DNA from 4 places in the Paenibacillus sp. FSL R5-0519 genome. Region 1 is predicted to be linked to each of the others. Evidence: riboswitches for the same ligand, from Rfam matches in the RefSeq annotation. Region 1 holds a riboswitch; each other region holds the start of a gene.
The links. Region 1 has a riboswitch for thiamine pyrophosphate ahead of MKY73_RS27345 (ABC transporter substrate-binding protein). Riboswitches for the same ligand answer to the same signal wherever they lie in the genome.
Positions count from the first base shown of each region.

Region 2: it holds a riboswitch for thiamine pyrophosphate, as region 1 does, so the genes downstream of both, MKY73_RS25055 (ECF transporter S component) here and MKY73_RS27345 (ABC transporter substrate-binding protein) in region 1, are expected to answer to the same signal.
Region 3: it holds a riboswitch for thiamine pyrophosphate, as region 1 does, so the genes downstream of both, MKY73_RS25080 (ABC transporter ATP-binding protein) here and MKY73_RS27345 (ABC transporter substrate-binding protein) in region 1, are expected to answer to the same signal.
Region 4: it holds a riboswitch for thiamine pyrophosphate, as region 1 does, so the genes downstream of both, MKY73_RS12455 (thiamine phosphate synthase) here and MKY73_RS27345 (ABC transporter substrate-binding protein) in region 1, are expected to answer to the same signal.

Region 1 covers NZ_CP150234.1:6,099,024-6,106,556, reverse strand. Annotated here, with positions in the region: gene nfsA (oxygen-insensitive NADPH nitroreductase) at 1-202, shown strand, start outside; gene MKY73_RS27365 (TatD family hydrolase) at 327-1,133, opposite strand; gene MKY73_RS27360 (ABC transporter ATP-binding protein) at 1,239-2,147, opposite strand; gene MKY73_RS27355 (ABC transporter permease) at 2,187-2,945, opposite strand; gene MKY73_RS27350 (thiamine-binding protein) at 2,945-3,235, opposite strand; gene MKY73_RS27345 (ABC transporter substrate-binding protein) at 3,500-4,540, opposite strand; TPP riboswitch at 4,760-4,872, opposite strand; gene MKY73_RS27340 (phospholipase D family protein) at 5,117-6,517, shown strand; gene MKY73_RS27335 (MFS transporter) at 7,411-7,533, opposite strand, start outside.
Region 2 covers NZ_CP150234.1:5,571,297-5,578,829, forward strand. Annotated here, with positions in the region: gene MKY73_RS25035 (ATP-binding cassette domain-containing protein) at 1-777, opposite strand, end outside; gene MKY73_RS25040 (PQQ-binding-like beta-propeller repeat protein) at 909-3,212, opposite strand; gene MKY73_RS25045 (energy-coupling factor transporter transmembrane component T) at 3,313-4,107, opposite strand; gene MKY73_RS25050 (ABC transporter ATP-binding protein) at 4,082-5,659, opposite strand; gene MKY73_RS25055 (ECF transporter S component) at 5,660-6,253, opposite strand; TPP riboswitch at 6,482-6,592, opposite strand; gene MKY73_RS25060 (copper amine oxidase N-terminal domain-containing protein) at 6,759-7,533, shown strand, end outside.
Region 3 covers NZ_CP150234.1:5,580,326-5,587,858, forward strand. Annotated here, with positions in the region: gene MKY73_RS25070 (radical SAM/SPASM domain-containing protein) at 1-763, opposite strand, end outside; gene MKY73_RS25075 (aspartate/glutamate racemase family protein) at 882-1,592, opposite strand; TPP riboswitch at 1,746-1,848, shown strand; gene MKY73_RS25080 (ABC transporter ATP-binding protein) at 2,025-2,792, shown strand; gene MKY73_RS25085 (ABC transporter permease) at 2,779-3,582, shown strand; gene MKY73_RS25090 (ABC transporter substrate-binding protein) at 3,755-4,828, shown strand; gene thiM (hydroxyethylthiazole kinase) at 5,933-6,745, shown strand; gene thiD (bifunctional hydroxymethylpyrimidine kinase/phosphomethylpyrimidine kinase) at 6,742-7,533, shown strand, end outside.
Region 4 covers NZ_CP150234.1:2,696,976-2,704,508, reverse strand. Annotated here, with positions in the region: gene MKY73_RS12475 (ThiF family adenylyltransferase) at 1-888, opposite strand, end outside; gene MKY73_RS12470 (thiazole synthase) at 885-1,652, opposite strand; gene thiS (sulfur carrier protein ThiS) at 1,655-1,858, opposite strand; gene thiO (glycine oxidase ThiO) at 1,855-3,090, opposite strand; gene MKY73_RS12455 (thiamine phosphate synthase) at 3,105-3,800, opposite strand; TPP riboswitch at 3,994-4,103, opposite strand; gene MKY73_RS12450 (ABC-F family ATP-binding cassette domain-containing protein) at 4,179-5,729, opposite strand; gene MKY73_RS12445 (hypothetical protein) at 5,867-6,850, opposite strand; gene MKY73_RS12440 (hypothetical protein) at 6,837-7,388, opposite strand; gene MKY73_RS12435 (hypothetical protein) at 7,385-7,533, opposite strand, start outside.

The sequences.
Region 1 (7,533 bases):
TCTGCATCATAATCGCTATAATGCCGAGCAGAGCATCAAAGGTGTTGAGCAGTATGATGTGACAACGACGGCGTACATGAAAGAACGGACCAATGGTGAGCGAACGACTCCATGGTCCGAACTGATGGCGAAGCGCCTGACTGAGCCGGCACGGTTGCAGGTGAGACCGTTCCTGGAAAGCAAAGGATTCTTGAAACGTTAAATTATATATGTAAAATTAGAAGCCAGTCGTGGTGAAAACGACTGGCTTCTTTGTGCTTTGTTGTAATTCGCTGTGTTAGTAGGGCAAGCGAGAGTGCTTGCTGCTACCCAATTTTGAATTTGAATTAAGTTAAGCCGTAGAAACGCTTTGTATTCTGATAAAAGAGACGGGCGGCCCGCTCGGTTCCCATGCCGGTGATCTCACTCCATGCCTGAATGACCTGTCTGGTCATGGCCGGGTGTGTCATTCGTCCCTGAAACGGCCCTTCGAAGGGCCACGGTCCGTCGGTCTCGGCCATGACTTGTTCTGCCGGATATTGCCGGGCGAGTTCACGAATCTCTTCTTCATAACGAATATCCGGCGTGAAAGAGATGAAATAACCGTTGTCTGCCATGCGTTTTACCGTTTCGGGGGACCCTTTGAACCAGTGGAAATGAGCACGTCGGAAATGATTTTGCTCCAGCAGATCACAGACGATATCCGCATCTTCGTATACCGCATGAAGGACAAGCGGTTTGTTGTGCTTTTTCGCGAGTTGGATGAAACGTTCAAGCAGCTCGATATACCCGCTCTGATCGAAGCGCTGTCCTGCTTGCTCAGCCTCCAGTCGATTGTAATAGGGAAGGCCGACTTCTCCGATGGCTGTGGCTTGTCCCATATGCTGCTCAATCCATTGGAAGAACAGGTCCATCTCTGCGGTGGATGGCAGTTCCTGTTCCGGATGAAAGCCGAAGGCCGGATATATAGTGCGTGGATATTGATTAGCAAGCTCCAGATTGGCCTGGGCAGAAGCCAGATTCATGGATACCGCAATGACCGCTTCGACCTGCTGAGACGGGAAGGATAGAAGCATCTCGCGTTGTTCGTCAGGGGTATACTGATCCAAATGAATATGAGCATCAATTAATGGTGCAAAAGCTTGAGAATGCACGAGGGGATTCCTCCTTGTATTCCTATATATTTTAACTATGGTACGTCAGATTTCCTTTAACGGATCACCCATTAAAGGAAAAAAATAACTTAAAAGCCCGCGCTATTAGGATAGGCGGGCTTTCTGCTGTTCTTCTCTCATCCACTGTGCAATCTGCCGTTTACGTTCAAGAAATGCCGATTCCTCCGTAATTTCTTCTCGTCTGGGGCGATCAAAAGGAACGTACACCTCGTGCAACACCGTTGCAGGCCGGTTGGATAATACATAGACTCGATCCGCAAGCAGCAATGCCTCTTCGATATTATGAGTGATGAACAGCACCGAACGACGGTTCTGTTCCCAGATATCGAGCAGCCAGCGCTGCATGTCGCTACGTGTGAGTGCATCCAGCGCGCTGAAGGGTTCGTCCAGCAGCATCAACTCCTGCGGACTAAGCAGGGCGCGCAGGAATGCAGCGCGTTGCTGCATACCGCCCGACAGCATATGCGGGTATGCCTGCTCGAATCCGGCAAGACCCACGCTGCTTAACCATTTTCGAGCCTCCGCAAGTGCTTCGGCCCGGGGTGGAGCATCCATAGCTACTTCACCAGCTAGCAGTACATTGTCTTCAATGGTACGCCAAGGGAAAAGGGCAGGCTGTTGTGGCATATAACTGATCTTGCCTCGCTGCCCAGTAACATTATGACCGTTCATGAGCACTTGCCCTTCCTGTGGCTTCAGCAGACCACCGATGATATGGAACAGGGTGCTTTTGCCACAGCCGGACGGCCCAACGATAGCGACAAACTCACCTTGCTTCACAGTCAGGGACAGGCCGTTCAACACTGGTAGCCTGCTCCGTCGTTCACGGAATGATGCATGAACATCCACGACGTCCAGTGCAGGTGGAACCGAAGCAGCAGTCGTATATGTCGGTAGCCCAGAATTAGTCGAGTGAATTTTTTCACCGTGCTTTGGTTCCAATGTGCGTGCTCCCCGTTCAGGCTGGACGTGTTCGTCCTGTTGCTGATTCATATGCTCATCACTTCCTAATATATAGACTTACATGCTTTGTTATCGCTTCTGTGGCCGCCAGCGTACGAACAGCTTCTCCAGCAGCGCGATGAGCAGGAAGAGCAGCAAGCTGAGCGCAACAATAATCATGATTGCCACGAATAAGCGATCTGTGCGATAAGCTGATTTTTGCAGCATCATATAATAACCAATGCCCTTGTCTGCACCAATCCATTCGGCAATGATGGCGCCCATCACGCTATAGGTAGCGGCGATTTTGATACCGGAGAATACTGATGGTAGTGCATGGGGAAGCTCTAGCTTCCAGAAGATATGACGACGTTTGGCACCAGCCATGCGCATATAGTTCATCATGGCCGCGTCAGTACGGGTCAAGCCGTCCATGGCCGCCACCGCAACGGGGAAAAAGCAGACTAATATGATGGTAATCAGCTTGGGCAACAGCCCGAATCCAAACCAGATTAACAGGAGCGGTGCGAGCGCGATGGTCGGGATATTTTGACTAAGAATAAGTAAAGGATACAGGGCTGACTTGAGAAAAGGGACCAAATGCAGCACCATCGCAATCAGCAATCCGACCGCTGTGCCAGCTGCGAATCCGATCAGGGTTAACTGAATGGTTGCGGAGGCATGCATGCCAAGTCGCTCGGCCTGGGATGCTGCTTCGCGGGCGATATCGGACGGTGCGGGTAGCATCCATTTCTCGATATGGAACAGGGAAACGGCTCCCTGCCATATCGCTATAAAGAGAATAACCGCCACGAAGGGCGGCCATACACTTTTGAAATAGGCATTCATTAGCGGTACTTCTCCGTCAGGGTATCCATGCTGAAACCAGTAGGGCTATGGGCGATTTTGATCTGGGAGATGATGCTTGGGCTGCCAGCCTCCACAAGTACCTCGTGCATCTTACGGACAACCTCCAGCAGTTCCTCCAATTCCCCCTCCATCGTGGTGTCGAGCGCGTTCACCTGATATTTCAGGCCAGATTGCTGAATAACTTCAATGGCGCGATCTACGTATGGATATGAGTTCTCGCCATTTGGCGTTTTTGGAATAACCTGAATGCTAAGTAGTGTGCTTGCCATGAGAGATCACTTTTCCTTTCGGGTTGGGTTATATAAGCTGAACCTAGGGAATTTACACTTTACCACTTCGATTGCAGTACCCTCTTCCGATCGCTGTTATCCCCAGATTTCTTGAATCCATTTTCAATGGGGAAATCCGGGGATAGCGTATGCTTCCGATGAAGCTTTCTTTCAGAAAGCTTTTAGGCGAACACTCCGTTTCTTCAGATGGGTTCTGCATTCTTCGTTCTTGTGCACATAAAGGTCAACTTAACAGCTAGATTATTATTGGGGTAGAAACTCGTTCGTATATGCTTTGCTCACATCGATCTGTTCATCCAGCAGTTTTTTGCTAAACATCCAGTCCGTGTAGTTCTGCCACACTTCCTGTTTCTGTTCTCCCCAGCGCGGGGCGTCATCCGTGTACTTCGGACTCAGCCATTTCTGGCTTGCCAGTACCAATTCCTTGTCCAGATCCGGGACGGCTTTGACCAGGATGTTCGCTGCTTCTTCGGGATGATCAATCGCGTATTGATACCCTTCGGAAGTGGCTTTCAGGAATGCTTTCACCAGCTCAGGGTCGTTCTGAATCGTCTGCTCGTTCGTTACGAGGACAGGCGTGTAGTAATCCAGTGCATCGGAATAATCCTTCACATATAACATGTCGATCGGTTCCCCGCGCAGTTCAGCTTCAATCCCCGTCCAGGCATAGAAAATCCACGCAAAATCAATGTCCCTTTTTACTGCGGTGAAAAAGTCGGCGTCACCCATGTTAATGTTTTTTACTTTGGATACATCCGCACCTTCGCCCTCCATAATGGATTGCATCACGGCTTCTTCCACAGGGGAACCCCACCCGCCATAGGTTTTGCCTTCAAAATCTTTCGGCGACTTGATATTCCGATCCGCAGGAGCAGCGAACCCGGATGTATTATGCTGAATCACTGCTGCGATGGAGACGAGTGGAACACCCTGTGTGCGGGCTTGGGTTACACTCTCCTGATAACTTACGCCAAAAGGCACTTCATTGGATGCAACCATCGTATCTGCGCCGCCGGCACCTGGCTGAACAATCTCCACGTTCAAGCCTTCGGCCTTATAAAAACCTTGGTCTACGGCCGCATACAAGCCGGTATGATTCGTGTTTGGTGTCCAGTCGAGCACCACTTTAATATCCTTCAGGGCTGCGTTGTCGCCCTCATTGCTGCTCTCCGTATTCGTGCTGCCGTTCTGTTCAGCCGGGGCAGCTTCTTTACCGCCACATGCGGCCACAGTCACCAGTAGTACACATAAGAGCAATAGTCCCATTGTTTTACGCCATTTCATCTGTGATTCTCTCCTTCGGTATGTCCGGCCAGTGGCACGGGTACTCCTTGGCTTCATATCCAAGCTTCTTGCATAAATCGACAGATTTATACCAGCTATGATCCGGATAACGTCACTTTTTTTAGCTCTCTGGCTATATAAAAGAACATTAAAAAAGCGCCCCGTAATCCGGGACGCGTGCAGGCGTTAGAGAGGTGGCGTTCAGCCATAGGGCTGTGCCATTTCGATATACTCCGATTCCTACGCTGGCATGATCCAGATCAGGTCTAAGGGTTAGTATCTTGGTGGGATACACTCTCAGCCGGCCAATTCCGACTCCCCTGGGAAACTATGAAGTTACGGGCATTACTAGGTGTAATTATAGGCCAGAGGCCCAGTTGTGTCCAGTCAAGAACTGGATGGGAACGGATTTCGGGTCATCGTCTACTTGCTTCTAAGCCGCTTCGGTGATTAGTTTTTGATCGTTTGGCCTTGAGCCGAGCAGCTTGATTCATTTAAACAACATAATTTAGAGACAAAAGGAGATAGTACTGCTATACCAATAATTACTTTTACATAAAAATGGGGGAGTACTGAATGATCCTTAAAACCATAATCGCAATGATTCTGTGTTATAGTGCCTACGTTTTTTTCACAGCCTACCTTTTATTTTTGGTTCCGTCTCCATCTGCTATTGAAAATACGGATATACAAAAATCGTTAACAGAAGGAAGTACAACAGATCGTGTAATGCTCCTGGAGGACGGCTTTCAATCGGGTCAGGTGAGAATCCAGACCATTCGAGAGGCAAAAACAAGCATCGACCTGGCCTATTACTCCATTCAAAAAGGAAAAACATCTCAGCTTTTTTTTGCTGCTTTATTCGATGCGGCTGATCGGGGGGTTCAAGTTCGAATCATTTTAGACGGGATTTTTCACAGCATGCGCGGAGAATTGCGTGATATTCCAGATGCCATTGCAGCTCATCCCAATGTGGAATTAAGATATTATGAACCACTCCACCTATTTATGCCATGGACATGGCATAATCGTCTGCATGACAAGATCCTTCTTGTAGACAACACATATGGCATCATTGGCGGCCAAAATATTGGTGATAAATACATGGCATTGCAACCCCCAAAAGACTATGTTTTTGATCGCGATGTCCTTGTTTACAATGCAAACGATAATACGAACAGCACGGTTGTTGAAATGAAACAATATCTAGATCAGTTATGGAACCATCCATTCACCAAACCAGAAAAACATGCAAAACGTCAGCATCATGCAAAAGGGTTAAAAGAGCTGGCTCAACTGGCCGAGTTATATAAAGAAGCACAGGCTCAGAGCGATCCTTTTGTGAAAGTGTTGCCTAAGGAGTGGGTTCGAGGAGCGCTTCATTCCGACCACGTTGCTTTCATTCACAATCCAATCAAAAGACTGTATAAAGACCCGATCATGTGGAGAGCATTTGTTCATTTCGCCAATCAAGCAAACTCGAAAGTATACTTTCAGACGCCATATGCCATTCCCACTAAGAAAATGGAGAAAGCAGTACATCTGTCGATGAATCCAAAAGCAGAATGGATCATGCTAACCAATTCAATCCAGCAGACCCCTAACCCTTTGGCTTTCGCGGGATACTTAAGCTCTAAGGAAATGTTGCTTGATACCAGTCTGGCCATTTATGAATACCAAGGCCCTTATTCCATACACGGCAAATCATTTGTCATGGATGATTACCTCAGCATGGTTGGTTCGTATAATCTTGATCCCAGATCTGCCTTCCTCAATACCGAATCCGCTGTGGTCATTTCCGGTTCTGCATTCGCCAACCAACTAACAGAGGCTATGGATATCAAACGTGCGCATAGTACACTTGCGGTTAAAGGTGAACATCCAGCAGAATCTACGAATCAGAAAGGCTCTGTTTTCAAACGAATAGCAATCACAGCGTTATCCAAACTGTCTTTTCTCTGGAAATTTATGTTGTAGTAAAAAACAGGGTAAACAGAGAGGATGAGAGAATTGCCAACGAGCAAGAAGGAACAAATTATTTCGGCTTAATGATGTGTACAGGAATGGTCCTGGTGATGATGACTTTCAATCTGTGGCACACTGGGATACTTGGCAAGTTGTCCCCGCTTGAGATTCTGTTTCAATTCCTATTGTGTTTTGTCGTCGCTTTTCTGGTGGAGTCCTTCATTGTTGGCCCTGTAGCGAGAAAAATTTGCATTTTCCATCCCTTTTGACAAGTCCAACAAGATCCTTGGTGTGCTGGTCATGTCATTTTTCATGGTGATTGGTATGGTTCTGATCATGTCCTTGTATGGAATGATCTCGGCGTATCTCGCGGACCAATTAAATGGGTATCTGTACTTGGTACGTATCTTCATACTATTACTCGTAATTTCAGTCTGGCACTTCCATATCAGTTGATCATTCTGGGGCCACTCGTCCGATATGTATTCGGTAAATTCATCAAGAGCAACGGTCATATAATGCCTGCTGTTAAAAAAAAGTATGTAATTCCGATGGCCTAAAGTATTTCCTGGGCAATCTTGTGCAAATGAATAGATCGTAACGAATCGAGAACACCTTATTAGGTCGGTTCTTGGGAATGAAAAATCTAACGAATCTCAGCGGCGTTAATATGCCAAAAAACTGCAACAAGACCTTGATTTGAAGCTAATTATCTACAATAACGTTTCTGGGATTCGTTAGATTTCAAACATACAGAAATGGAGCGGAATAGCGTGTGATGGGTTCGTAAAAAACAGAGTAACGCTACCAAAAATGTCTACCGTCAAGTCATGACAGTAGACATTTCGATTTCTTTAATAGGTAATTCTGATTCTATGGCTCTGGACTCTATCGACCCATAGCTGTTAAGTCGCTGGATCGACAACATGTTTGTTCTGCCAATGATACGTGATCACGCTAATGACAAGCAGGCCAACTGCAAAGATAGCAAGCATCCATGCAGACTGATTAACTTCCAGATGATCAAG
Region 2 (7,533 bases), 530 kb from region 1:
CAAAGACGAACCTGCCATCCCATATTCCTCACCCGCAAGCAAGGAGGTCAGCAGATCCGGCTGCGGAGCGGGAATACTGCTCACTTCCGCTTCAGTCAATGTTCGTACGAGTCGCCCATCCTTCATGACGGATACCCTGTGACATAGTCTACGAGCCACTTCCATCTCATGCGTCACGACGACAATGGTCACGCCCAGCGTTTCATTGATATGACGTAGCACATCCAGTATGCCATTCGTAGTCTGTGGATCAAGCGAAGAGGTAGGTTCATCACAGAGCAGCACATCCGGACGACTGGCGAGTGCGCGTGCAATCGCCACACGTTGCTTCTGTCCTCCGCTAAGCTGAGCAGGATATTGATCTGCCTTGTCTTCCAGTCCAACAAACCTAAGCACCTCAAGTCCACGCTCGACTCGCTGTGTACGGGACATCCCGGCCAGTTCCAGCGGCATACAGACATTGCCACTCACCGTCCGATTACTGACCAGATTGAAGTGCTGAAAGATCATGCCAATGGACCTTCGTGCCAGACGCAAAGTGCGCTCACTCATCTGGGTCAGGTGCTGCCCATTCACAACAACCTCACCCTCATCCGGCTTTTCCAGACCATTGAGCATCCGCAGAAGCGTGGATTTGCCTGCGCCACTCGAACCGATGATGCCGTGAATTTCGCCTTGTCCCACTTCGAGCGACACCGAGCTTAACGCTTCGAATCCCTGATCTGCACGGGAACCGCGCTCGTTATAACGTTTGCTTACACCATATAATGAGATCATGGAGAGTCCTCCCGTGAATGATCATGCATGGTTCTTCAAGAACACATGAAGAAAGCCCGCACAGCCGATAACCGGAGCGCGAGCAATCCTGTTCATTTATAATAAATCAACATCCCTGATGAGACAAGCTTTTAAGGTGAGATTGCCTCCTGAAGGCGGCTGGCTTCATACACGCGAAAACGTCCGTTGGACGAACCCACATACACTTCATTGCCGATCCGGTTGATCATTCCGTTCTTCGCATCCCGGTCGCGATGCTCCGGGTTTCCCATCGCCACGTCATGTACACGACCTAACAAGGCTCCATTGTTTTTATTCAATACCAACCAATTCTCATCCATGGGCAGCAGCAACTGATCATCAATGACCAGATAGCTCCCCTGATTCGTGGGATACCTGAGAGTGGCAATCGTATCTTTGGCATTCCAACGCGTCTCCCCCGTATCATAATTCAAAGCCGCGGGGTAACCATTTTTAATCACATACAACTGATCCTCTTCCACCAGTCCTCGTTCAATGTTGCCCTTGAGTGTCCACCGTGTTTTGCCTGTCCTGGCATCGTACAGGGTAGTTGTAAAATCTTTATACTCTCCGTAATGATCGCCGTTTTTGTTCTCACGGATCAACAGCATGCCATCATTCAGCTCTTCAAATCTTTGTCCTGCCTGTGCAGGAAATTGTGCAAGTTTTTTCCCCGTGTTCAGATCAAGCAGCAGCCACTGATTATCTAATGATAGCCATCTTTCAGCATTCCTGGTTGTAAAGGGATCAAGACGTTCAATTCCATCAAAATATGGATTATTCACAAATTGTTCTATGGTGGATCGTTTGGCCTTCAAGCTCCATACGGTTCGCCCTGATCGAGGATCAGCTGCAACCAGTTCATTCTTTTCCCAATACAACACATAAGGGTCATCTGCACTCTTGTTCAATAATTCATAACCCGTAGCCAGTTTTCGCGTCCACAATGTTTTTCCGTTTGCACTGTCCAGAACCGTCAACCAACTGTTGCTTGAACCCTCCACAACGGGGCTATCCACAACCACAACGTTCTTCGCAGCGGTGATGCCATTCAGTCTGAATTTCTGCTTAGGATTATACGTCCAAGTGACCTGTCCGTTCTTCAAGTCCAGATGACGAATACGATCCACGTATTTTTTCTTGTCAGGGTCATAATCGGTGTAGATTGTAACATATCTGCGCTCTGCATCCACCTCTACCTGCTGTCTTCCATATCCCGCGTTAATCTCCCATAATTTCTTGCCGGAATGTCGGTCAAGTGCGTATGCTGAACTCTCATAATGAAACCCACTAAACCCACCGTCATCCCCTTTCATCAGGAGAACATCATCTGTAGCTGCTTGCAAAAAGGTATAGTTGATATCCCCCTGATTGGTCCATACCGATTTCCAAGGGATTGTCGTCGGCAGCGTTGTGCCATAGATTTTTGTTGTGAACCCAGTTTCATCCGCCCGACTGATGTTCCAATCGGAAACGACAGCATTTCGATTATCCTGTGCTAAATTCCAGCGTGTTCTGACCAGTCTGCCATTCTTGTTGAATGTGACCAGAAATTGTGCATCTTCCCGCTCGTATCTCCAGGTCTGCCCAATATTCATTTCATAGCCGGTATCATTCAAATTGCTTGAACTCTCTTTCCAATCCGGTTTGCCTAACCACCCAGCCACTTGTTTGGAGGTGGTTGCCTTGTTCAGCTTAATATCCGTCAAATGACGAATAACCGAAGTCGGTAGCGATGTATTCTGTTGGAACCAACCATCAGCCACATTCTTCCTCTGCTCTAGAGCCTCTGCCTTGATCCAGAAGAGTCCTGGCCGATACGTGGAGGATTCTTTACTCCAGGTTCGTGGAGCAATGGAGACGCCATACCATCCTTTCCACTTTGCAACAATAACAGCTTTACTTGTTAACGCTTTCTCAAAAGTCCAGGTTGTAGCACTGTCTGGAGCCAGATACAGCTTGCTGCCCGATTGAAGGGTGAGACTTTGCGGAGCTGTTTCCGTCATGCTTCTGCTCTCCTTCATTGCATACCAACTTGGCAGCCAGAAGTCTCCATGATCGGATGACTTAAGCTGCAACCACTCGCCTCGAACCGATGCCAACCTATACTTCTCGTTTTTTGTTGTATAGTATTCAATCTTCATTTGGTCAGGAGCCACACTGCTGTCCCTCCTGTTTTGAAACAGGGGAATATCATTCATGAGCGTAACGGATTCTCCTTGTTTATAAGCCAACTTTGTTGATAAGGCTTGGGGACTTGCTCCCAAAGCTTGGGGCGTTGTAACCGAAGCTTGTCCTCCAAGCACTACCTTTTGTGAATCCAGCAGCATCCATCCCATCAACAGTACAGCTGATAATCCAGTCATGGTCATCCACTTGTACCCCATTCCCTGCCAGTCAGGACCCGTCTTCACTCTCGTTCATCCCCATCCATTAGAAGTTATTTCCATATAGACGTTGTGCGAAGGAAAAAGTTACCGTTTACCTCAATATATTTCTCTCTATCTCCCAGTATTACCTTACATCTACCATCGTAGCATGATAAGGAAAGGTGATCCCAATGTAATAAGCAGCTGTTAAGGTGAGGATATAATAAAATACAAACCACAGATCAGCTCGGGAATAGCCCATCTGAATGTAATACGTTCGGCTCGCCCCATCCGTGAATCCCTTCGCTTCCATCGCTACCGCCATTCGCTGTGCACGGCGAATGCTCTGTGCCAGCAGAGGAATAGCATAACGCTTGAGTGTACCATACACGTTCCAGTGCGAACCGCGCTGCATTGTTCCACGAATACGAATAGCGTAACGGAGCGTCTGGAATTCATCCAGCAAAATGGGGATCATGCGCATCGCGGCCAGAAAGCTATAGGCATATTTTGCAGGAAGCTTCCACTGCTGCATCAGGGAATAAAACAGCCGTATCGGCTTGGTCGTAAGACCAAAGAGTAACCCAGCGGCTGCCATGCTCAGCGAGCGAAATCCCAGATGTAATCCGCGATAAAAGCTCTCTTCCGTAATGTGTATCAATCCCCACTTATACCATGTGGTCTCCCCCTTACCAAACATCATCATGCCTGTAGATGTGGAGATAAACACCAGGATGAACGGTGATGCGTACAGGATCAATCTGTACCACGGGTGCCCTGTCCAGCCCAGCAACAGCATCATCGCTATCGCAACGTTGGCCATCACATTCAGATTGTGAATAAGGATAACGATGACAAACATTATCGTCAGAATAATCATCTTCAATCCAGGATTGACGGCATGAAGCCAGGTTTCACGATGAGGAAACGACAGCTGCATCAGACAACCTCCCTTCATCTACCGTCCAGATTCGGGTGCAATATCTTTTTACAATTTCACGATCATGGGTAACCATAACGATAGCTGTTCCTTCACGCCGCAGTTGCTCCAGTTGTGCCAACATGGCGAATGTATTGCGGGCATCCTGTCCGAATGTGGGTTCATCCAGCAACAGAATTCGCTGCTCTCTGACCAATGCAGAGGCCACACTCAAACGTCGTTTCTGTCCCATTGATAATTGATAGGGGTGGCGCTCGGACAAGTCGATTAGTCCAAATTGATTCAGCATATGATCCGTCCTGGCATGTCTTTCTTCCGTTGTAAGCCTGCCCCCCAGCAATGAGAATTCCACTTCTTCCGCCACGGTGTTGGTTACAAATTGAAACTCCGGGTTCTGAAAGACAAACGCAATCTGATCTGCAAGCTGTTCCGTTTTGCCAGAAGGCTGACCGTGCACCTCATAATGACCTGTTGTTTTCAGAATATTCATCAGAGATAACAACAATGAACTCTTGCCAGCTCCATTGGCTCCGACAATACCAATCCAATCTCCGTGCCATACCTTGGCCTGTTCCACCTGAATGAAAGGTGTTTTTCCACGCCATCCGGTGAACTGCTGCAAGTCCAGTACAGGCCGATGTGACGACGATACAGACGATAAGGATGAGACGTGAGCTAGGGGTAATCTCCCCGTTGCATCGGATAAGCCAAACGATTGCCGTCCTTCCAGGCTCCGAAAGCCCTGATTTTCACTGACTAGATAGTCACCAGTCATATTTTCCTTTTCTTCCTTCGTTGCCCTCTCCTGCTCATGCTCTTCCCACACGCCTGGATACCAGATTCCATAAGCCTGCAACTTGCCCCGTTCATCCGTAAATACCTGCTGTGCTGGCCCATCCGCCACAATCTTCCCTTCAGTTGATAACACAATGATGCGGTTGACCATATCTACAATCTCGTTTATTTTGTGTTCAACGATGATGATCGTTTTGTCACTGGCAATCCGTCTAACGGTGTCCCACACTTGGGAAGTACCCTCATCATCCAGCAGTGCAGTGGGCTCATCCAAAAACAATACCTCCGGGTCCATGGCAAGCATCGAAGCAATCGCAAGACGTTGCTTCATCCCCTGAGACATGGACTGGATCAATACACGATTCTGTTCCAAGCATAACCCCACTTGTTGCAGATAGTATTCAATCAGCGCCGGCATCTTTTCACGCGGAATATTCCGATTCTCCAGAACAAATGCGATCTCTTCATCCGTATAGGACATACAGAATTGGGTATCCGGATCTTGGAAGATCACTCCTGCTTTGGCGGGAACCAGAATATCATCACATTTCATCGGGATCTCAACCGAACGTGGTATCAGACCACTCAATATTTGCAATAACGTCGATTTACCGGAGCCACTTGGGCCGAGCAATAGCACTTTCTCGCCTTGACGCACAGAAAGAGACAAGCCTTGAAATACCAAGGCTTTCTCTCCCGGGAACTTGCTTCTTAGATTCGTCACACTTACCGCTTGCGGATTCCCCTCTCCGTTCATCTAATCCAGCGCCTCATAATCCTGTTTGGATACCGGTCTGAGGGAGCGTGTTACACCGGTCAATTCCAATGCTTTGGCGAGATAATATGCGAACACGCCTGCAATCAGGATGCTTCCGATGAAGCGGAATCCAATGAATAACGTATAATTCCAGGCCGAGAGTGAATCGATATAGCCATACTGATAATCCAGCACAAGCGAGGCCGCTGCGGCTCCAATTGCTGCAAGACAAGTGACAAACAGATTGGTTTTACGATACAGGAATGCGGCGAAGAAGATCTCGGCTCCCAACCCTTGCAACAGACCATACACAAGTGTGGACATGCCCCATTCACTGCCCAGAAAAGCACTTACCGTTGAAGCCGCAACCTCGGCCAAGATAGCCACGCCTGGTTTACGAATGATAACAAAAGCAAACGTGCCCGCCATAAACCACATGCCGTAGATCATCTGCTCCGCATGAACGCCGAATGGTTTCATCAAGTCATACGTAGGCCCCCATATCTTGTAAATCACCCCAAACACCACTGCGATTACGATGGTTACCAGAATATCCGTTAATTTCAATCGTTTGTTGCCTGTTGTTGTTGCCATGTTCTCTACGTCCTTCCTTTGTTCCCTGTGGGGGTTGTAAAAATAAACGAAAAAGCCTCCCCGGTTCCGGGCAGGCCTAACACGCAGTATACAATCCTCACAATGATGTATTGGGTGGATGTCAAAAATACGGAATATCAACCATTCCTCTCCGCCCTGGCAGATACACCACCACAGTTCAAAAAGGTCTGTTGTTCATCCACGTTCATTCCTACACTTCACCCTTACATACTGCAAATCCATGTTCTCTACGCTGGCATTACCCAGATCAGATGTACGGTCAGCGGCACAAGGCCACTCTCTCAGCCCAACTTCATTGAGCTCCCGGTTCACTTATTTCATTGCTTCTAATGTACATCAGATGGGTATTTGTGACAATCCCCAGAAAGTCATCATGCTTCGTATGGGGTAATGGGAAGGGAGATATCTGAAAATTTTCTTTCCATAATATGCAACATTTAGGTTATGTAATGCGTCTTAAATGCTAGAAGGGAGATGGATAATAATGAAAAAGTACAACTCTGTTTGGCAGGTTAAAACATGGAAAATGATTCTTGCCGCTTCGATACTCACCGCAGGCACGGCACCTGCCTTACTCTCATCCACTGTGGCGGAAGCCGCTGCAACTAAACCTAATCCGACAGCCTATATTAACAATGTTAAAGCTCAATATGATGTTGTCATACGGCAGGGGGTTACGTACGTGGCATTGACTGAGCTTCAATTCCTCGGCAACTATACGTTTGGCTACAATAACAAAACCAAAGAGATCAGCATTAGCACAGGCAGTGATAAGTATATCCTTACACCAAACAGCAAAACAATGAAGAAAAATGCCCAAAGTGCGACATTGTCTTCAGCGCCGATTCTCGTGAATGGCAAAGCGATGCTTCCGCTCCGTGCCATCGGTGAAGCTTTTGGTGCCAAGGTGCAGTGGAACCAGAAGGCCAAGGAAGCTTACATTTACACTACCGATGCTACTCTTGTAAAAGAATATAACAGTTCCGATCTGACTGTGGCGCGTGAAGCCGCACTTCATCTGCCACGCTTCTCTGAACTGGGACAAGCCCGCCTTGATATTCGCACCCCTCTGGGTCCGGTGGATTCATCCATTAAATACATTTTTGAACAAGGCAAAAAGGATCGTTTCTTCGTTATCGAGGACAACGATCTGGTCAGTTATTATATCCACAAAAATGGAAGTGCCCTGCTGCAATGGCAGGCCAACATCAGCAATAATGCCGGAACCGTCGGTGACCTGTTCTTTATTAAAACCAAAG
Region 3 (7,533 bases), 520 kb from region 1:
AGAATGACTTCTCGTGCACATTACCCAGGTTAATCACACCCTCGCCATCGAGACAGCATGGAACCACTGTTCCATCCACTAGCACAGCCGCCTGACTACGCAATGCGTGGCAGAAGCCTTTGCCGTCATCTTCAGGTGCATCCAGACTTGGCCACTGGAACTCATGATCCTGATTCAGGTATACATTCGGGGCAATTTTGACCCCACTGCCTGGGACGACTTTTTCCTCAATGTGAAAATCCAGATTGAACTCACGTTCCAGCACTTCTAGGGTCTCCCGATTACGATTCATCTGAGCATTCGTGAAGTTATCCTGCGTCAGATTCCATAGCCGGAATGAGATGATGACATTGTGTTTCACCGCCTCATGTACAAAAGACAGAATGTTGCTCAGATATCCGTCACGGTCGGTTGAACCTTCATGCCCGTCAAAGCTGTGCAGAGAGAAATTCATCTGCCGCAGCGCCGGTTTTCCAAGCAGTTTATGCTGAGTCTTGGGCAGCAGGGTACCATTCGTTGTAATGTTCACCTTGAGTCCCTTCTCATGTGCGGAATCAAGCAGCAGATCTATTTTGGGATGCAGCAAGGGTTCGCCTTTGACATGTAGATAAATATGATTGGTATGTGGTTTAACTTGTTCCAGTATATTGTTGAAGACTTCAGGGTCAATGAATCCTTTGGCACGCTGTGTCTGCGGACAGAAGCTGCAAGCCAGATTGCAGATACTTGTGATCTCAATATATACTTTTTTGAACGTTTTCAACTTGGGTCCCCATTCTGCCTAGGAGGGAGAACAATCCCACCTGCATTTTGTGATCCGGCCTGTACGGCCCATCCCTATTATATCGAGTTCATGAGCCAAGGTAAATCAGAGAACGGGTTTATCGGGTTGAGTCAAATGATTTGGCTAGTGCCAAATGAACAGATTCAATCGCATGGATATATGTTGTATCAAATAAGGGAACTTCTGAATCCTCTACTTTTACTAATAATCCAATTTCGGTGCAACCTAATATGATTCCCTCAGCTCCATCATCAACCAGCCTTTGGATCACCTTTTTATAATAATCCCTTGATAAGGGCTCAATTTTCCCTAAACATAATTCCTCGTATATTATTTTATTGACAACTTTTCTATCCTCTTCATTCGGTATCAAAACCTTAATACCATTAAATTCAATTCGTTTTTTATAAAAGTCTTGTTCCATCGTATATTTCGTGCCGAGTAAACCAACCGTACTTATATGGGACTTATGAATTTGATTTGCTGTTGCATCAGCAATATGTACGATGGGTAGTGTCACTTTTTCTTCAATATGTTTAATTACTTTATGCATCGTATTTGTACAAATTACAATCATTTCTGCTCCTGCCTTTTCCAATGACTGAGCAGCATTCCCTAATAATTCACCAGCGCTTTCCCAATCACCTTCAGCTTGATAACGCTCGACCTCTTCAAAATTCACGCTATATAAAATGCACTTGGCTGAATGCAATCCTCCCAATTTATTTTTCACTTCTTCATTAATAACTCGATAATATTCTAACGATGACTCCCAGCTCATTCCACCAATAAGACCAATCGTTTTCATATTACACTTCCCCTTCCATTGATTACATCCCGAAAGCAGTGTATAGAAATTCAGTAGATATTGTATCGTATCTGTTTCATTAAATAAACCCACGGCCCCCTTTACATTCCACTTGCATGTGATATATGCTGAACACACAACTGCATATCTTGAACAATGCACTAGGGGAGCCTTACGGCTGAGACGAATCGAATGATTCGGACCCTTTGAACCTGATCTGGATCATACCAGCGGAGGGAAGTGGAGCGGCCTTTCAGTAAGCGGATTTTTTCATGTTGATGATGAAATTTAATGTGAATTGAACTTACAGACCCACTCATTTCTCCGGAAATGGGTGGGTCTTTTTCGCGTTCTGCGGGCAGATCAGCAGGTGTAATGAAAGATCCCGCAGTTTGAAGTTGAATTTGGAATAACAAGGGGGAACAGAACGAGATGGATAATAACATAACCATTCACAACATGAGCTACGCTTTCCCGGGAAAAAGGGATTCCCCCGTGCTCTCCAATGTGTCGATGCGTGTAGCCAACGGCGAATTCGTCTCGCTCATCGGCTCCAGCGGCTCCGGTAAAAGCACCCTTTTCAAGCTGCTGGCAGGCCTGCTTGAGCCAACCCACGGAACCATTGAAATTCCTTGGGTCCCTGAAGGAAAGCGACTGGGGCAGGTGGCCTACATGCCGCAAAAGGACCTCCTGTTATCCTGGCGAACCGTCATGGAGAATTGCATGCTCCCCGCTGAACTTGCTCCAGGGCGACATGATAAGGGAAAAATTCGCGCAGACATAATGGCAGGGCTCGACAGATTTGGCTTATCCGGCTACGCGCATGCTTACCCGGACGAGCTGTCGGGTGGCATGCGCCAACGTGTCGCACTGCTTCGTACTTTGTTGACAGGTGGCCATCTCATGCTGCTGGATGAACCATTCGGCGCACTCGATGCCTTAACCAAACGCGAGATGCATCGCTGGCTACTGGAGCTGTGGGAAGATCTGGGCAAAACCGTGTTGTTCATTACGCATGATATTGAAGAGGCCCTGCTACTCAGTGATCGGATTATCCTGTTAACTCCGGGGAGCCAAGGCCAACCGCTACAAGATTTGATGGTACCTTTGCCACGTCCAAGACATTCGGACATGATCTACGAACCGGCGCTCGTTCAGATGAGACGACGACTGGAGGAACAATTGCATGCGAGAGGATAACTTGGGAAACTGCATGAAGAATAACGTAAGGCGTTGGCTTGACCGTTATGGTCTGTTTATTTGGCTCCTGCTCTTGCTGCTTGTCTTCTGGGAGTGGATTGTGCGTATGGGATGGGTGCCCTCCTTCATCATTCCAGCCCCAACGGCGATTGCCAACTCCCTGTATGAGCATCGTCACCTCCTGCTGGCTACACATCTGCCTGCTACCTTGATGGAGGTTGTTGTTGGTTTTGGCTTGTCCATTGGTGCCGGAATTGCACTTGCAACTGGTATGCATATGAATCGGTCGATTGAAAAAGCGTTATATCCCTTCATCGTAATCAGTCAGACGATCCCGTTGATTGCCCTGTCCCCCGTCTTCATCCTATGGTTTGGCTACACGCTGTGGAGCAAAGTCGCGGTGGTGTTCCTGATCGCCTTCTTTCCCATTGTGGTGAGTACCTACGATGGACTTCGCCAAGGCGATCCAGAGCAGCGTGAACTACTGCTCACCATGGGAGCCAGCACGTGGGATATTTTTCGCAAACTCCAGGTTCCACTGGCACTTCCCTCCTTCTTCTCGGGGCTAAAGATGTCTGTGGTGTACTGCGTGGTTGGTGCAACGATAGGCGAATGGCTCGGTGGCAGCAAAGGTCTCGGATACTTCAGCCGCCGCATGTCCAGCAACATGAACACGGACGCGATGTTCGCCGCTATTGTGCTGTTATCCCTGCTCGGGATCGTTTTGTTTATATTGATTGCCTGGCTGGAGAAACGCTTTGGCACTCGGCGCCATGAAGCGAAAAAATAGCTGGATAAAATGTAGAGAGAATTTAGATGTTACTACAGGAATTACGCTCTACACAACATAACTTATGCACCATTCCAGCAGCTAACTTTAATCAGTACATTGTCACTTTGTCCGTTAACATGCTGCTGTCCATTTTCTACAAACCCAAACGATGAAATGAGGAACTTCATTTATGACTAACAAAGGTATATACTCCCTGCTTCCCATTATACTCATAAGCCTGTTGCTGATCGTTAGCGGATGCGGCACCACGGGTGCTGGCAAAAACACGCCAACAACAGATTCGGAAACCAATGCACAGCAAGCAAACTCGACTGTAACAGAACCAGCATCAGATACCAAAGATAAACTGTCCATCATGCTCGACTGGTACCCCAATGCAGTACATTCCTTCATCTATGTAGCTCAGGAAAAAGGATACTTTGCAGACCAAGGTCTGGATGTCGACATTCAGATGCCTGCGGATACCAATGATTCACTCAAACTGGTTGCTGCCGGTAAAATCGATCTGGCTCTAAGCTATCAGCCTCAAATCTTGCTCGCGCGTAGTGAGAACATTCCTGTACGTTCCATTGCTGCTGTTGTTCGCCACCCGCTCGTACATCTGTTGACCGAAGCGAATGGCAACGTGCGTTCACCCAAAGACCTTGAAGGAAAGACTGTTGGCTATTCTTCGATTCCGCTGTATGACGCGATGGTACGTACGATGATCAGCCACGATGGTGGCAACCCGGATAACATGAAGCTGGTCGACGTTGGATTCGATCTGATTCCTTCCCTGGCTTCTGGACAGGCGGATGCGATTATGGGTGGTTTTATTAACCATGAACAATTGATTTTGGAGAAAGAAGGCCATGCCATGAAATCGATTAATCCTGTCGACTATGGCGTGCCTGATTATTATGAATTGGTCCTGACCGCAAGTGAAGCTGGTATGGAAGCCAAAAAAGAACAACTGACCCGGTTCGTCAAAGCGATCCAGGAAGGACAGAAATATGTGACGGAGCATCCAGAAGAGGCCTTGAATATTTTGCTCGCTCATGAGAATGAAACGTCTCCGCTTGACCCGAAGATCGAAACCAAAAGCCTGGCTATTCTACTGCCGCTCATGAATGAAGAAGGTCAACCGTTTGGTCGGCAGGAAATGGAATCGTGGGAGAATGTACGTGCATGGCTCGTTGCAACTGAAATGATTCCTGAATCGGTGAAAGCCGAGGATGCTTTTATTAATCTGCAAGGAGAGTAAGTAAAGAAAAGCCACAAGGAATGAAGGAAAATGACTAAAAGAAAGGGATCGGAAAGTAAGAGGATTGAAAGAAAAGTTAGCAAAAACGTGGGCGTTAGGGGCAACAAGGTTTACGAAATGTAAAAGGTTTCCGTAATGTAACTGGCTGGAGCAAGGAGTGGAGAATCATAATCTTTAGTAATTCTAAGTGGCATGATATGCGATCGAGTACCTTGTATACGTTTGGATGACATGGTATGTGATCGAGTACCTTGTATACGTTTAGGCGGCTTGGAGCTATGCATTTGTTCATGTACATTAGCGCACATCTTCAAATCTACCGGGAGCTGAATCGCGTCCTAATGTGTTCGGAGTAGAGCATGCGGCGAGCGCTAACGAATCTGAGACGTCTTATTCGAGGATTTAAAGCAGTCTCAGAAATCTAAGGAATCTGAGACACGCAATATTAGAATAAACAGCCGTTTGCATCGTTTTAATCAAGGAATTCAGGGAAATAACGTGTCTGACGTTCCTTACATTTCAAAAGTAGGATTTGACAGCCAAATAAGATGTCCCGGGTTCTTTAGAAACACCGTCTGAACCTGCGGAAGGAATTCGCCAAAAGAGCTACCAGCTTGGTTTGGGTTTGGGCTTCAAGACTCTATTTGAACGCCAAGTCCTTCACTATACCGCTTGCCTGAATTAGGAGACTTACCCTGGGGTCACTTTCTGTATTTTGCATTGTTGTACTGTTGCATTGTTACATTGTTGTACTGTTGCATTGTTACATTGCTGTACTGTTGTACTGTTTCGTTTTTGTATTATTACTATTTTTTTGCGAATTACATTTTTATGTGGCTCTACCTTTTAGCTGTTTCAATCAAGGCTAGATATTGATCAAGATGATTCCGTTTGTTCTTCCATACCCAGTTACATTAATCCATCTTTATTGCATTATGAATTGGATTTATCTTTTACATCTGCTTTTACCGCTGTAACGTCTCTCGTTGTCTTTACACTGTTCGCCCTGCTCAACACGGAGACTCATATCCTATTATTCTGTTGAGTGACTCTGCATATCAGGCTTCTGCCGGTGGCGTTACTTCAAAACAAGGAGGAAATTATATGTCTTATCTGGAACGTGTTCGTACGCAAAATCCGCTGGTACACAATATCACCAACCTTGTCGTTGCTCCCTTTACAGCCAATGGTTTGCTTGCGCTTGGTGCATCCCCATTTATGGCCTATGCTCATGAAGAGGTCGCTGATGTCGCCAAAATGTCAGGAGCCGTGGTGCTCAACATTGGCACACTCGATGACAAAGTCGTTCAGGCGATCCGACTTGCAGGCCAATCGGCTAATGCACATCACGTGCCTGTCGTGCTGGACCCCGTCGGCGCAGGCGCAACCGCCTATCGTACAGAAACCGTTCAGATGCTCGTTCGTGAGCTTCGCCTCACGGTACTGCGCGGCAATGTCGCGGAGGTCGCCAATGTCATTGGTGAGAGCTGGAGTATCAAAGGTGTCGATGCAGGATCAGGTGAAGGTAACCGGATCGGCATTGCGGAGCGGGCAGCACAACAACTTGACTGTATCGTGGTCATCACCGGAAAGGAAGATATCATTACAGATGGACAGTCCACATTCCTCACAAGTAATGGTCATGCCCTGCTTACTCAGGTCACGGGTACTGGCTGTCTGCTCAGTTCGGTGATTGGCGCTTTTACAGCCATAGCGGAATCCGAAGACGATCTTCCAGGCAGTGTTGTTGAAGCACTCGCTTTTTATGGCGTAGCGGCTGAACTGGCGGCAGAGAAGACGGATCATCAGGGGCCAGGCAGCTTCCAGATAGAGTTGTTGAATCAACTGGCACTAGTAACGCCCGACCTCTTGGCAGAACGCGCACAGATCCGTCAGATCCGTGGAGGTGCAGTATGAGCAGCATTCCTCAAGCGCTAAGCATTGCGGGCTCTGATAACGGGGGCGGCGCAGGAGTTCAGGCCGATCTAAAAACGTTCCAGGAGCTTGGGGTATATGGCATGACGGTTATCACGGCAATTGCCGCTCAAAATACAACAGGTGTGCAGGGTGTGTTTCCCATCCCTTATGATGGTATCGCTCAACAGTTGGACTCGACCGGCGAAGACTTTCAGCCAACTGCGGCGAAGACCGGCATGTTATATAGTGCTGAGATAATTCGGTTAGTTGCTCAGAAATGGCGGCACTACCGTTGGTCTAATCTGGTCATCGATCCCGTGATGGTCGCTAAAGGCGGTGCCCCCCTGCTTCAGCAGGAAGCTGTACAGGCGCTGGTTACGGAGCTGCTGCCCCATGCCTTGATCACAACACCTAATATTCCGGAAGCGGAACTGCTTACCGGAATGTCCATCACGAATCTGAATCAGCGGGAAGAAGCCGCGAGACAGATTGTACAGATGGGCTCAACGTATGCTTTGGTTAAAGGTGGTCATGATGAAGGAAGTGGCATGATCGTGGATGTGCTCTACGACGGGCAGTCTTTTCATTATCTGGAGAATGTTCGTGTGGTAACACGTCATACACACGGAACGGGATGCACATACTCTGCTGCGATCACCGCAGAGTTAGCCAAGGGTTCACCTGTTCTGGCTGCCGTAACGACCGCGAGAGCATTCATTCAGGCAGCCATTGAAGATGAGCTGGGGATTGGGGCCGGACATGGGCCAACAAACCATTTTGCGTATCAG
Region 4 (7,533 bases), 3.2 Mb from region 1:
CGCAGTTTGTTGAAGATTCAGATTCATGCGCCGTGCAGGGCGGATCTGAACGGTATCCCTTCCACACAACACATCGGTTTTTTCCAGATTGGACGCAGAAAGATATGGATACGTTGCCGAAGGGCCGCATGAAGGACAGTCTTGCTTTTTCGCACCATCCACATTGATGGATATGTATTCGTTCCTCCACACGTCAAATGACAACAACTTGCGTCTCAATGCATTCTCATTGCCACTAAGCAGCTTCATCGCTTCTGCTGTCTGATTCGCCGTTACCATTTGTACCGCTTGTGGTATGATGCCAGACGTATCACAGGTATCTCCACCCAGGGGGACTTCACCCAGCAAACAATTTAAACATGGCGTCTCTCCAGGCATAAACGTATAGGTGATGCCGTAACTCCCCACGCATCCACCATAAATCCAGGGAATACGATGCTTTTGTGCCATATCATTAATGAGTAGTCGGGTATCAAAATTATCCGTTGCATCCATGATCAAGTCTGCATGCTGAATGAGTTCTTCCAGTTCATCTACTCTGACATCCAATACCTTTCCTTCCACATGAACCGTGGAATTAATGGCAGATAAACGTTTTTCCGCAGCCATCGCTTTCGGCATCCGTTCAATGGCGTCCTGCTCTACATATAATTGCTGCCGCTGCAAATTACTCCACTCCACATAATCACGATCCACGATCGTTATGTGCCCGACGCCTGAACGTACTAACGTTTCGGCAATCCCTGTTCCGAGTGCGCCAGCGCCTACAATTAAGACTCTGCTGCCCTTTAATCTGTCCTGGCCTTCCTTGCCAAGTGGCGCATACCTTTCCTGTCTGGAATACCGGTCGGCCTGCTCGGAGGAAATTGATTGTTGTTGATCTATCATGTATGAACCATTCCTTCCACCGGACTACTGGCCGCTGCATAACGCTTCACAGGAATCATGCCTGCCTCATATGCCAGTCTACCTGCCTCTACACCCATTCGCATCGCTTTAGCCATATTCACCGGATTTCCTGATCCGGATACTGCTGTATTCAACAATACACCATCTGCACCAAGTTCCATGGCATAAGCAGCATCTTTTGGAGAGCGCAACCCTGCATCCACAATCACAGGCACAACGGCCTGCTCAATGATGATCTCAAGATTATAGGGATTAATAATGCCTCTACCTGCTCCGATGGGAGAAGCGCCAGGCATTACGGCATGTACGCCAAGCAATTGCAGCCTTTTGGCCAGAATGACATCATCTGAAATATAAGGCAATACGGTGAAGCCCTTTTCAAGCAAAATTTCGCAAGCCTTGTACGTTTCAATCGGATCTGGGAGCAATGTCTTTCCATCTCCGATGACTTCGACTTTTATCATATCACAAAGTCCCGAAGCCCGCGCAAGCTCGGCGATCCGCACTGCCTCTTCCGCAGTGGAAGCCCCGGCCGTATTCGGAAGAAGCGTGTATTGATCCAGATCCAATGTATCCAGAAAATGCTTCTGGTTACGTTCCTCCAGATTCAGACGACGAACAGCAAAGGTTAAAACTTCCGTTCCAGAAGCATCCACAGCCTGACTCTGCACTTCAAAATCCGAAAACTTGCCTGTTCCGAGCAATAATCTGGACTCAAACGTATATTTACCAATGTTCAACATCATCAACCGCCTCCTACAAAATGTACAATCTCGATTCGATCGCCTTCTCTTAATGCCGTTGTCTCATGATACTCACGCGTTAAGATGTTCCTGTTCAGCTCTACAACTACAGTCTTGACTTGCAGGTCAAATGATTGGAGCAGTTTATCCACTCGATTCATGCTGTCTTCAATCTCCATCCGTTGACCGTTAACGATGATATTCACTGCACCACTCCCTTTCTGTTCAAACGCTCTGGATTCAGCGCTTCAATTCCGAGTTCTTCTGAGCTTTTGCCAGCGATTAACTCCGCGATAAGCCTGCCTGTTATCGCACTTAGCAAAATACCATTACGGTAATGCCCAAAGGCAGCGAACAGTCCAGGTATACTCTTGCATGCACCTATATAAGGCAGCCCATCTGGCGTTGCCGGTCTTACACCTGCCCACGCTCGCTTAAATTGCGCTTCTTTCATCCCGGGTACCCAGTGGGTAGCCGCTGTTAGCAGCTTCTGAACACCCTGTACAGAAACATTCAAATCCGTTCTGCCCGGCAGACTGGTTGCCCCGAGCCAAACTTCGCCATTGGCTTTGGGAACAATATAGACATCCTCTGCATAAACCGTTCTGTCAGGTCTGTACCCTGCATGTTCATCTGAGAACTGAACAGCAGCTATTTCTCCTTTTACCGACCACACAGGTAAGCTCAGATTCACATGTCTCATCAATGCTTCACTCTGTAATCCAGCCGCTATAACGACATGTTTGCACGTTATCTCACCGATCGATGTGGTGATCCCCTGCACGCCGTGTTCGTTTGCTTGTACATTTATATCCTGTATGTCCTCCATAAACCGCGCGCCCATGGCTTGAGCAGATTCCGCATATGCCCTAGTTAGATGGACAGGAAGGATTTCACTCTCGTATGGTCTGTAGTAGGCTCCGTATGTATCTCTGTTAAGCCACGTTGCCTCCTGTTGCACAACCGAACGATCCCACCACACCTCATCAACAGACAAACCGGAATTTCGATTGTTCTTATAGCGGCTTAATTCACTGTATGATCGAAAAGGGGTCAAGAATCCATGGCGTTGCAGGCCGACCTCTACCCCACTGAGGGTATCCATTATCCCTTGTTGCTCAATAAGTAACTGTCTACTCTGCCTGGCAAGCTTAGCCATCAAAGGATGAGCAAAATCCTCACTATCTGGCGCCAGCATTCCAGCCGCTGCGCAAGAAGTGCCTCCCGCAATCGCGGAACGCTCCAGCAACAAAACACCCTGTCCACGGGAAGCAAGCTCATACGCAATGGCACAACCAACGACACCTCCGCCTACAATAATCGTTTCTACATGAATCTTATCCGGATTATCAGGTACACTTTTGCTTCTTGATTCCGTTTCAGAGTTCAGTTGATGACTGAAATGATTCCTGTTCTGACCCGTTACGATCTCATTCATCCTCTTATCTCCTTTCACCGGCTTAGACTTCCTGTAGCAACGATAGCCTGCCTTAGTGATGCAGCTGCCCGATCCGGGGAATCGCTCGACCATACATTTGAGATCACGGCGACTCCCTGTGCCCCAGCAGAGCGAATCGCGTCGATGTTTCCCGGCTCTATGCCTCCGATCGCGATGACAGGAATGGAGACACCTCTGCATACTTCATCAAGAGCATATAATCCTCTTGGTTCTAGATCTGGCTTGCTGTTGGTCGCGAAGACATGCCCAAAGAAAAGGTAATCAGCTCCCTGTTCTTCAGCGATTTTTGCCTCATCGATGGAATGAACAGATACACCCAGACGATATCGCTGCATTTTGCTTATGACAGCAGGGTTGTATTTACGTATCGCATCTTGCCCCCAATGAACACCGCCATAGAGATCATTCTCTGAGGGCAGTTCTGAACCATTGATAACGATGCGACAAGATGGAATACCAACATTACGCATACTTTCAGCCCAACCGATCTTGTCTTGCCATGTAAGTTGTTTCTCTCGTATGTGAATATAGTCCACCCATGGCCAAACATCCTTGGCTGCTTTTACAAAAGATGCTCGATCTCCTGCACCCGTAGATACAACATGCAATTCAAATGATTCGTGAACATGCTCATGAAAAATTGCGGTACCCTCCCTCTCCTTCCAGGCGTGAATGCTATGAAAACACAAAAAAAGCCACTCCCGTAGGGGAGTGGCTGCGTATGAATTATAGGATCAGATCACTGACTGATGCATACAGTTCATTTCGTGCAGTACAGCTAAAGACCTATAGCCATAACGTTATACACGCAACTGCATGTTTCAATTCGCTAAGCAGACGGTTGAAATCTTTTCGAGTTGCCGTTTGCTCACGTCATTCACTGAAACGCGCTCGCCACTTCCCTACGCTGGTATGATCCAGATCAGGTGCAAAGGGTCCGGAATCGCATTCTTCCATCTCAGCCGCATCGTGCGGCCCCCCTAGTGTTCATATGAAGTTGTAGCCTATGTTACCATAGACGGATTTTTTTGTCACCGTCATTTCTGTTAAACATGGTCTCAAATCATCTAGTTTTTCTCAGACCATTCTTCGACATTCCATGTTTTGGTGACCCAACCCTCGTAAAAATCAGGTTCATGAGATACCAGTAACACCGTTCCCTTAAAATCTTGCAAGGCACGCTGTAACTCCGCTTTGGCTGTGACATCCAAATGGTTTGTCGGCTCATCGAATAAAATCCAGTTGCTTTCGCGCATCAGGAGTTTGCATAAACGAACCTTGGCTTGTTCTCCACCACTCAGCATGTTGAGCGGACGAGTAATGTGCTCATTCTTTAATCCGCAGCGAGCGAGATGACCCCGGACCTCATTCTGAGTCAAATGTGAAAACTCATTCCAGACATCCTCGATCGGCGTGATATTTCCAGCACGAACCTCCTGCTCAAAATAGGCCGTTTCGAGATAATCTCCCAAAAAGGTCTTTCCACTCAGTGGAGATATTTTCCCGAGGATGGTTTTCAGCAGTGTCGATTTACCCACACCATTACAGCCTACAATGGCAATTTTCTCACCACGTTCAATCGTCATCGTCATTTTGGGCAGCAAAGGATACGTATATCCAATTTCAAAATCAATACCCTCAAAGACCGTTTTGCTACTCGCGCGGGCATCCTTGAATTTGAACGTTGGTTTAGCCGCTTCATCCGGGCGATCAATACGTTCAATCTTGTCCAGCTGTTTCTCGCGGCTCTTCGCACGACCTGAAGTTGAAGCCCGCGCCTTGTTACGCTGAATGAAATCTTCCTGTTTCTTGATGTACTCTTGCTGCTTCTCGTACGCATCAATATGCTGAGCTTTATTCATATCAGCCATCTCCAGGAACTTGTTATAGTTCGCTGCATATCTCGTTAATTTGGCAAATTCCAAATGATAAATGACATTTACGACTTCATTCATGAATTCCGTGTCATGGGAGATTAGGAGAAATGCATGCGGGTAGTCCTTCAGGTAACGTGACAGCCATTCAATATGCTCAACATCCAGATAGTTGGTTGGCTCATCCAGTAACAGAGCTGTAGGTTTTTCGAGCAGAAGCTTGGCAAGCAGCACCTTGGTGCGCTGTCCACCACTTAGAGCTGCGACATCTCGATCAAGACCAATTGCAGACAAACCAAGACCATTGGCCATCTCTTCAACTTTTACGTCAATCAGATAAAAATCGCCCTGTTCCAGTTGTTCCTGAATATCGCCCATCTCTTCCAGCAACTGCTCCAGCTTATCTGGATCTGCATCTGCCATCTGGTCCGTAATATTCATCATTTGTTTTTCCAATTCAAGCAACGGAAGGAAAGCATCCTTAAGCACATCACGAATCGTTTTGCCTGGCGTAAGCTTGGTGTGCTGATCCAGATATCCATAACGGACCTTAGGTGTCCATTCCACTTTTCCACTGTCTTTAAGCAATTTACCGGTAAGGATGTTCATTAATGTGGATTTACCAACACCATTGGCACCAACAAGTCCTACACGCTCTCCGGCGAGTAAACGAAACGATACATTTTTAAATAACGTGCGATCTCCAAAATTGTGACTCACGTTCTCTACTGACAATAAACTCATAAGATGAGGTTGCTCCTATCTATTAGACATTACTTTTATTATGGTTCCGAACCCCTATTCTAGCACAGGTCTCGTCTTTTCTGAAAGTAATGTAAACAGTTCAGGAACTCCTTCCAAGATTTTGTCATGTTCGCAAGCTAACGATTAGAGCAGTTATATTCGAAATAGCCTTGTGCAGCTGCTTGTCTTCCGTCTGTGAACACCTCTTCGGCACGGTAACCATTACCACATGTGGAGGGATAGTAGTACTTGATACCCGTTAAAGGATCTACTCCACCTACGATGGCCGTTTTCTTCACAAGTCTGCCTCCACCAATCGCATAATTGTTGATCTTCTGGTCACCAACACCTATACCTTGGATAAAGGCCATAATCCCTGTATCGTTGATGGAGTTGTACCAATCTTCCTGTGCTATCAGGGGCATCGTAAATGTATAGGATACACCGTTCTTTCTGGCAAACTCATTATGGCGGTTAATCACATCAGCAAGATCATCCTGCACAGAAGTTACAACCCGGCTTCGTCGAACTTGTTCAAATACGCTGCTATCTTGAAGTAAAGGAATCTGTGTGGTTGAAACCAGTTCTTTTTGAAAGCCCTCCACCCATCTCCCTGCGCTTGCGTCGTAGGCATAGACATAGTCGTCCAATGTAAAGTTAATACTGTTACCGTATGAATCTGAATATGTATAAGGTTTCTTGGGACTCCATACTTGCCTGAAAGAATCTTCCCGGTTACCTGTCAACTCTGTTTCTGTGGACAACATATAATAGCCATCGTAATCCAGGATAACCACGGCAGGAATGTAATTAAACATGTTTCGAATAGCTGCGGCATCATCCTGAATCCCCATATTCAAAGCCATCGTCTGAGTAAACGTCAACAAGGCAAGCTCCTTATCCGCTTTAACAAACTTGGTTGAATCATAACCTGCTTCATCACTTTGTTTCTCATTTTGATGCATAACTGCACCTGCATCCATCACTGCGGTTTGAAGTGCAGATCTGTATCGATGTCCAAGAAAGTTAGCCTCTTCGGCATCTTGGGTATGGAGTGAGATGATCCAGAAGAGCGGGAAGAAGATCAGCACGAATACTATGGATAGCTCAGTAATCTTCATTGAGGACCATACCTCCGTAGGTTACAAATACCGTTGAGGCCTGAGCCGTACCACTAAGCCATTCACGAATGAGCATGGAAGGTGTACGGTTTGTATTTTGGAGCGTCACGGTAAAAAAATCTCCTGTTGTCAACGTGTATCTTCGGCCAGGATCATCAGCCGGAGTCACACTTGAGGAAGGGAATAGCCTCTCTCGAATCTGAGCTGCGTAATATCCATCTTGTACAACCTCGTACGTCCCGGTAAAACTGTTAATGTCCATCGGGTCCGTATAATGAGGTACATATTTCTTATGTAAATGTTCCATCGACAACTCATACAAATTGCCCGTCTGTGCCAGTTGCTCCTCAAACTCAGCCAACATTCGAGGGGAAATATATCCTTTCGTTCGGACAGCATCGACAAAACGTGTTACATTCTGAACAGCCGTCATGCGCGCTATATCATCCTGCCGATCAGCTGTTTCCGCAGCTGGATACACATAGAGCAGAAGGACTGCGAGCAATACGGCAAGCAGCTTGGATGCGGCATTAATCAATTCACACTGGCCTCCTTCCAAAAAACAATCTTGAGCAGTTCTCCAGTTTCATTTCGTATAAACTCAGGCCTGTAGACGGCATCGAGCTGCACCGGAATCGTTGCTGTTTTGCTGACAAGTGGATCGATTACATAGGAAGTCCCAT